Regions from separate parts of the Paenibacillus sp. YPG26 genome, predicted to be linked through region 1. Evidence: predicted binding sites of a transcription regulator. Region 1 holds the regulator's gene; the other holds the start of a gene.
The links. Region 1 encodes Rex, which represses fermentation and respiration genes when NADH is low (regulators of the CRP and FNR family bind a similar motif). Its sites were predicted from a motif close to TTGTGAAATATTTCACAA; they were not measured.

Region 1 (4,438 bases):
GTCACTCGGTTACCTGCTGCCTGCAATTTATCACAGCGTTAAGTCTGAAGAGAAGGTTATGGTAAGTACACATACTATTAACCTGCAAGAGCAGCTTCGCGAGAGGGATATTCCTCTGCTCACGGACGTGGTTCCTTTTCCATTTCGGGCAGCCATCTTCAAAGGACGGGGGCATTATTTGTGTCTGCGCAAATTTGAACATAAAATAAACAAGAGAGACTTCGCGACACCCAAGGAAGAGGTAATGATAGCCGCTCAGATGATCGTATGGCTGACCCAGACCGAGACGGGCGATGATGAAGAACTGAACCAGGGTAACCGGGGGGCTGATTTCTGGGAGACGGTTGCCAGCGAATCGGATTCATGCCTCGGCCGCTCATGCCCGTGGTTCCGCAAGTGCTTCTACCATAAAGCCAAACATGAGGCAGGTGTGGCTGATGTGGTAATCACGAATCACTCCAAGCTGTTCACAGATGTGAAAGCGGGGCATCAGCTGCTTCCAAGTTATGAACGTCTTGTAATTGATGAGGCGCACCATCTGGAAGAAGTAGCAGGCAAGCATTTAGGTATGAATATGAAGTACTTCACCGTCGTGCATACCTTGACCCGCCTCTACAAGGACAGCCGAACCGGGCAGCTCCCTAACCTGCGGGCCCAGCTTCAGACCAGTGGGTCTGAGAAAGCAAGTGAGTGGGTAAGCGTGATTGATAATCTGTACCCGGAGATTCTTGAGATCAAGGAGAGCTGGGATCGTCTCAGCGATCAATTGTTCGGACTTATGCCTGAGCGAAGCGATGCGGCTCCGGGAGATCCGGGACAGTTCGTGCTTCGTCTGCTTCCGCACAAGAAGCCTAAGAATTGGGATGCGCTTAGTGAAATCGAGAATCAGATCTATATGACCATGGGCACGGTAATCCGCAAGGGTGAACGTATGGTGAATGAGCTGAAGGATGATGACGACAACTACAGCTCCGAGAGCCTGGTGACGGATATCAGTGGACTTTTCAAGGATTTGGGAGCAGAGAGGGACAGTATTCGTTCATTTATGAAGCTTGACAATGAGGAGACCGTCTACTGGCTTGAGGGTAACGGTCATTACCGAAGCCGGTCTCTGCAGATTTTTGCGGTGCCTGTAGAGGTAAGCGAACAGCTTAAAGCCCTGTTTTTTGACAAAAAGAAAAGTGTCATCATGACTTCTGCCACCTTATCCGTAGATAAGTCGTTCCAGTACATGATCGAACAGCTGGGTCTAACGGAAGCTTCCGAGCAGGATAAGCTGCTCACTTCACTGCTTCCTTCCCCGTTCAAGTACAGGGAACAGGCTCTGCTTGTCATCCCCCGGGATTTCCCGAGTGTGAAGGGCAGTGTCGGGGACGATCATTTTGTGAACACACTTGTGCAGTCTCTCGCAGACTCGGCGGTGGCTACGGAGGGTCGGATGCTCGTACTGTTCACGTCATACCGGATGCTGAGACAGGTGTATGATCCGCTGAAGGAGGTTCTGTCCGCTCAGGGGATCACTGTCATTGGACAAGGGGTGGACAGCGGGAACCGGACCAAGCTAACCCGGAGATTTCAGGGCCAGCAGGCCTCTGTCCTGCTCGGTACAAGCAGCTTCTGGGAAGGCGTGGATATACCCGGTGAGGCTCTAACGAGTCTGGCTATCGTGCGTCTGCCGTTCCAACCCCCGAACCATCCACTGGTGGAAGCCAAGAGCGAAAGGCTGCAGCAGCAGAAGAAGAATCCTTTTATGAAGCTGTCTGTACCGCAAGCAGTAATCCGCTTCAAGCAGGGTTTTGGACGGCTTGTGCGTTCCTCTCAGGACCGCGGTATCGTAATTGTATATGATACGCGAATTCTGGAGTCCTACTACGGAAAGTATTTCCTGTATTCTCTGCCAGGCCCGAAGATGGAGCATATGCCCACCAATCAGATGGTGCCCCGGATTTCGGAATGGCTTCAGCACCGGTAATGACCGGACTCAATTGCATTAGGGGGAAAAGAAATGAAGTCGGAGAAAATTTCAGATGCGGTGGTGCGCAGATTGCCCGTATATCTGCGCTTTCTGAATGAGCTGAGTCACCGGGAAGTCTCAACCGTCTCCTCACAGGAGCTTGGGCAGAAGCTGGATCTCAATCCGGCTCAAATCCGCAAGGATCTTGCTTACTTTGGTGATTTCGGACGAAAAGGTATTGGCTACGATGTCGCCTATCTAATAGAGAAGATACGCCAGATTCTCAATCTGGACCAGCAGATTAATGTGGCTCTGGTTGGAGCAGGGAACCTGGGTCAGGCTCTGTCCAACTACAATACTTATCTGAAGGATAACATGAAGATCGTGGCCGTGTTCGATGCTTCAGAGCAGAAAGTCGGCCAGAAAATAAATTCTCTAACTGTGCAGCCGATAGAAGATCTGGTTGCTACCGTGAAGAAGCTGGGGATCCGGATTGGAATCATCACGGTCCCTGACTTTGAGGCGCAGCGCGTTGCAGATCAGCTTATCGAAGCCGGTATTGAAGCAATTCTTAACTTTGCGCCTACAATTTTGAAGGTGCCTGCACAAGTGCGGCTGCACGCTGCTGATTTTACAACCGATCTGCTCAGTCTGGCCTATTATTTGGGAGATGGAAAGGAAGCACTGACAAATGAGTCGTAAATGGTTAATCGAGAATGGAAGCTTTGCTGTGTTGGAAGAGGGACGTTCTGTTGTTAAGGGATATATGTTAATTGAGGACGATCTGATTACATATGTGGGAGAGGCCCGCCCGGAGATTGAAGAAGGAACAGATACGTTCGATGGTAGAGGCTTGCTGTTCGCACCAGGACTGATCAATACACATGGTCATGCTGCGATGTCCCTGCTTCGTGGTTATGGAGATGATATGCTGCTTCAGGCGTGGCTGCAGGAGAAAATGTGGCCGATGGAAGCGAAGTTCACTTCCCGTGATGTATATTGGGGAACAGCCCTGTCTGTGGTCGAGATGCTTAAAGGAGGAACAACAACCTTCCTGGACATGTATGATCATATGGATCAAGTGGCGAAGGTAGCTGACGAATCGGGTATCCGTGCTGTGTTGATGCGCGGTGCCATCGGGCTGTGCCCAGAGGACGTACAGCAGCAGAAGCTTGAGGAAGCAATACGGTTCGCTAAGGACTGGCATGGCAAAGCGGATGGCCGGATTACGACCATGATGTCTCCGCATTCCCCATACACTTGTCCGCCTGCGTTCATTGAGAAGTTCGTACAAGCTGCACATGATCTGGATCTGCCGCTCCATACCCACATGTCCGAGACAGCTGCTGAAGTGCAGCAGAATATCGAAGAGTATGGTCTTCGTCCAACGATGCATTTGGAGAAGCTTGGTTTCTTCTCCCGGCCTTCGATCATTGCCCATGGTGTGCATCTAACTGATGAAGAAATCGGGATTCTTGCCAACCATAAAGTTGCAGTCTCGCACAATCCAGGCAGTAATCTGAAGCTTGCAAGCGGAGTTGCCCGTGTTGTTGATCTACAGAAGGCAGGCGTGGTCGTATCCCTTGGTACAGATGGGGCTGCCAGCAATAACAATCTGGATATGTTCGAAGAGATCAGGTTGGCAGCCTTGATCCATAAAGGTGTATCCGGTGATCCTACAGCTGTACCGGCAGAAGAAGCGCTTAAGATGGGAACGGTCTACGGGGCAGAGTCGGTATACCTTCCGAATACCGGAAGGCTGGCTGAAGGCATGAAAGCAGATTTCATTGCCTTGAACACAGACCAGGCTCATTTTATTCCGCATACGGATTTTATATCACATATTGTATACTCAGCGGGTCCTAAAGATGTAGAGCATGTCTGGGTGAACGGGAATCAGGTAGTCAAGCATGGCAGCTGTCTAACCATTGATGAAGAGCGGGTGCGCAGAGAAGCTCAGGCTTGTTTCGAAGGATTGCTCTCCCGCTAAGCGGAGCACTTCTGAGTGAAGGGGAGTGATCGCATGAAGAGAAAAACAAAACGGATCCTGATATCCGTATTTACTGTCTTGCTGATCCTGTTCGGTATTCAGCGCTACTATGTGTATACCATGGAAGATTACTGGAATGAGAAGGACGCGGCGGTGATTGTAGCCAAGCAGCAGGCTAATCTGGCTTCGTTCACGCATGCCAGTAAATCTGTATGGGATACGGTATGCTGGGTTATTGAAGGGAAAAATGCAGCAGGAGAAGATATTGTAGTCTGGGTCGTGGACGGCAAGGTTGACCATCAGGAGCTGGCCAAGAACGGGGTTAGCCTGGAACAGGTTAAGAGCAGCATCAAGTCCCAGATGCCGGATATCTCCATTGTTCGTCTTGTTCCGGGTATCTTTGACCAAGGGACTGGGAAGCAATACGTATATCAATTGTTCTATAAAGAAGGCGATCACTACAACTACAAATTCTATCGGTTCACAGATGGACA
Region 2 (4,438 bases), 150 kb from region 1:
TCGCTGAAATGTGCGGAATTCAAGTACCGGAAGGAACCAAAATTCTGGTTGCCGAAATTGAAGGTGTAGGCACCAAGTACCCGCTGTCTGCTGAGAAGCTTAGCCCGGTACTCGCTTGTTACAAAGTAAACAGTGCACAGCAAGGTATCGACCGCGCAGCTGAGATTGTCGCATTTGGCGGTATGGGTCACTCTTCGGTTATTCACTCGAACAACGAAGAAGTAATTCAGAAGTACTCTGATCGTATGCCAACTTGCCGGATTCTGGTGAATCAGCCATCTTCGCAAGGCGGTATCGGAGATATCTACAATACCAACCTTCCATCGCTTACACTCGGCTGCGGTTCGTATGGACGGAATTCTACTTCCTCGAACGTAACAGCGGTGAACTTAATCAACGTGAAAAGGGTGAATCGTCGTACCGTGAATATGCAATGGTTCAAAGTACCTTCCAAAGTCTATTTTGAAAAAGGCGCAACTCAGTATCTTGCCAAAATGCCTGATATCTCACGTGTATTGATTGTTACAGACCCAATGATGGTGAAGCTGGGTTATGTTGAAAGAGTGGAACACTACCTGCGTCAACGTGAGACCCCGGTTGCTGTTGAAGTATTCTCACAAGTTGAACCGGATCCATCGACTACTACGGTACAACGCGGTACAGAACTGATGAATCAATTCCAGCCTGACTGCATCATCGCCCTTGGTGGTGGATCCCCAATGGATGCTGCCAAAGGAATGTGGTTGTTCTACGAATATCCAGATACTGACTTTAACAACCTGAAGCAAAAATTCATGGATATCCGTAAACGGATCTACAAATACCCGCGTCTTGGCCAAAAAGCTCAGTTCGTAGCTATTCCAACAACATCGGGTACAGGTTCGGAAGTGACTTCATTCGCGGTTATCACTGATAAAGAGAATGGCAATACGAAATATCCATTGGCTGATTATGAGCTGACACCAGATGTTGCGATTATCGATCCAGAATTCGTATACAGCTTGCCTAAAGTGGCTGTAGCCGACACAGGTATGGACGTGCTTACCCATGCGATTGAAGCTTATGTATCTGTAATGGCTAGTGACTATACAGACGGTCTTGCGATCAAAGCTATCCAACTCGTATTCGAATGGCTGGAGAAATCGGCTCTGACTGGAGACAAATTGGCCCGTGAGAAAATGCATAACGCTTCGACTCTTGCCGGTATGGCGTTCGCAAATGCATTCCTCGGTATCAACCACAGCTTGGCCCACAAATGGGGAGGTCAGTACCACACTGCTCACGGCCGGACTAACGCGATCTTGATGCCGCACGTCATTCGCTATAATGCGAAGAAACCAACGAAGTTTGCTGCTTTCCCTAAATACACCAACTTCGTGGCTGATCAACGCTATGCGGAGATTGCGCGTATTCTGGGACTGCCAGCTCGTACAACTGAAGAAGGCGTGAAGAGCCTGATCAACGCCATTCGCGATTTGAACAAGAAGCTGGGAATCCCCGAATCGTTCCAGGAACTTGGATTCGATCCTAAAGACTTTGAGAGCAGAGTTGAATACCTGGCAGATCGTGCATTTGAAGACCAATGTACAACAGCTAACCCTAAGCTGCCGCTTGTGAAGGAATTAGCTGAAGTATACAGAGACGCTTTCTACGGCAGATTTGAATAAGGAAGCCTAAGTTAATAGCACGCTGAAAACGGAGTGACAAATATCACCGAAAGAGTGATATTTGTCACATCCTTTTTACGGCAGATCTCCTATGATAAGAGTATAAAGAGTCCCAGTTAGAAAGGGATAGGGGCAGAGAGGGAATCACAGAAAGCACTTTGTTGACACCTGTTGTGAAAATTATCACAATTTACGTATTGTACAAACTTAGTGATCTCGCATGTTCCTGCTGGCATCAAAATTAATGTGATGGAGGGAATTATCATGTCGGTTATCGAGAGAGAAGTGCAGCCGGTAAAACTGGTACAATCCGGATGGAGAAGCTTCAAGAAAGGGAAATGGCAAAAAGAAGTCAATGTTCGCAATTTCATTGATGATAACATTAACCCATACCATGGCCGGGAAGATTTCTTGCAAGGTGCCACACAGAATACGAAGGAATTGTGGGACATCGTCTCCGATTTGACCAAGAAGGAACGGGATAACGGCGGCGTTCTTGATGTAGACGTGAATACCCCATCTACTATCATTTCCCATCAACCAGGTTATTTGGATAAAGAAAAAGAACAAATTGTCGGCGTTCAGACAGACGCTCCGTTCAAACGTTCCATTCAGCCGTTCGGCGGGATCCGGATGATGATTGATGCGTGTGAGGCTTATGGTTTCAAAATGCCTGAAGAAGTTATTAATATATTCAATGGAATTCGGAAGACTCATAACCAAGGCGTATTCGATGCCTATACCTCCGAGATGAGAGCAGCGCGCAAAGCGGGGATCATTACAGGTCTACCAGATGCATACGGCCGTGGCCGTATTATTGGGGACTACCGCAGAGTCGCCCTGTATGGCGTGGATTTCCTTGTTATTCAGAAGAAATATGAACTAAATCAATTGGAGCTTGATGTGATTGACGAGGATGTTATCCGTCTACGCGAAGAGCTGTCTGAACAGATTCGTGCTCTAGGGGAGCTTAAAGCTCTGGCTGAAATGCATGGATTTGATATCTCCAAGCCTGCTAATAACGCGAAAGAGGCATTCCAATGGGTCTATTTCGGTTATCTGGCAGCAATTAAAGAACAGAATGGTGCCGCTATGTCCCTGGGCCGCGTGTCTTCCTTCCTTGATATCTACATTGAACGGGATCTAGCTGAAGGCACATTAACAGAAGAACAAGCTCAGGAATTGGTGGACCATTTCGTTATGAAGCTGCGTATTGTGAAATTCCTGCGTACGCCGGACTACAATGATCTATTCAGTGGCGACCCTACCTGGGTGACAGAGTCTATCGGGGGTATGGCGGATAATGGGCAGACAAGAGTAACTAAGAACAGCTTCCGGTTCCTGCATACGCTCTATAACCTGGGACCTGCTCCAGAGCCTAACCTGACTGTGCTGTGGTCTGATAAGCTGCCTGAAGGCTTCAAGAAATTCTGTGCCAAAGTATCCATTGAGACCAGCTCCATTCAATATGAAAATGACGACTTGATGCGTCCGATCTATGGTGACGATTATGGAATTGCCTGCTGTGTATCCGCTATGGAGATCGGTAAGCAAATGCAATTCTTCGGTGCCCGTGCGAACCTTGCCAAAGCATTGCTGTACGCAATTAATGGTGGTAAAGATGAGAAGTCCGGCGCTCAAGTGGGTCCAGAATATCCTGCAATTACAGCAGAAGTTCTTGATTATGCAGAAGTAATGAAACGGTTCAAGCCAATGATGGAATGGTTGGCTAAGCTCTACATGAATACGCTCAATGTTATTCACTATATGCACGATAAATACAGCTATGAGCGGATCGAAATGGCACTGCATGACCGGGATATTCTCCGGACTATGGCTTGCGGTATCGCAGGACTATCCGTCGCAGCAGACTCCCTTAGTGCCATTAAATACGCTAAAGTAAAGCCAGTTCGTAATGAGAATGGGATTGCGGTTGATTTTGAGATCGAGGGAGACTTCCCTTGCTACGGTAACAATGATGATCGCGTCGATCAAATTGCTGTTGAGCTGGTTGAGCTGTTCATGGGCATGATCCGCAAGCATAAGGCTTACCGGAACGCAATGCCGACACAGTCCGTGCTTACCATCACATCCAACGTGGTATACGGCAAGAAGACGGGAACTACACCGGATGGACGTAAAGCCGGGGAACCGTTCGCACCAGGGGCCAACCCGATGCATGGACGTGACAAGAAAGGCGCACTTGCTTCCTTAAGTTCTGTGGCCAAGCTACCATATGAGCACAGTCTGGACGGTATATCCAATACATTCTCCATTGTTCCTAAGGCTTTAGGCAAAGAAGCCGAGGTTCGCAAATCCAACCTCGTATCCATGATGGACGGTTATTTCGGCAGCGGGGCGCATCATCTTAATGTCAATGTCTTCGACCGTGAACAACTTATGGATGCGATGAATCACCCAGAGAACTACCCACAACTGACTATCCGGGTATCTGGATATGCGGTCAACTTCATTAAGCTGACTCGTGAACAACAGCTCGATGTGATTAACCGTACCTTCCACGGTACAATGTAAGGCGCAATGTCGAGATATAGTTAGATAATTATCAGCTGCAGCCTCTGCAGAAAGGAATGAGACAAATCATGCTTACAGGTCATATTCACTCACTAGAAACGTTCGGAACGGTAGATGGCCCGGGGATACGGTTCGTCCTCTTCATGCAAGGCTGTCTGCTGAAATGCAAATACTGCCATAACCCGGATACCTGGAACTTGGCTGGCGGCCAAGACATGCAGCTTGAAGAGGTGCTT

Region 2: a site for Rex is predicted at 1,839-1,856, ahead of pflB (formate C-acetyltransferase). Genes of this name have one in related genera too.

Annotation. Positions count from the first base shown of each region.
Region 1 is NZ_CP084530.1:1,828,028-1,832,465, forward strand. Features, by position in the region: gene dinG (ATP-dependent DNA helicase DinG) at 1-1,972, shown strand, start outside; gene LDO05_RS08630 (redox-sensing transcriptional repressor Rex) at 2,006-2,656, shown strand; gene LDO05_RS08635 (amidohydrolase) at 2,646-3,944, shown strand; gene LDO05_RS08640 (cell wall elongation regulator TseB-like domain-containing protein) at 3,978-4,438, shown strand, end outside.
Region 2 is NZ_CP084530.1:1,679,244-1,683,681, forward strand. Features, by position in the region: gene adhE (bifunctional acetaldehyde-CoA/alcohol dehydrogenase) at 1-1,667, shown strand, start outside; gene pflB (formate C-acetyltransferase) at 1,932-4,202, shown strand; gene pflA (pyruvate formate-lyase-activating protein) at 4,271-4,438, shown strand, end outside.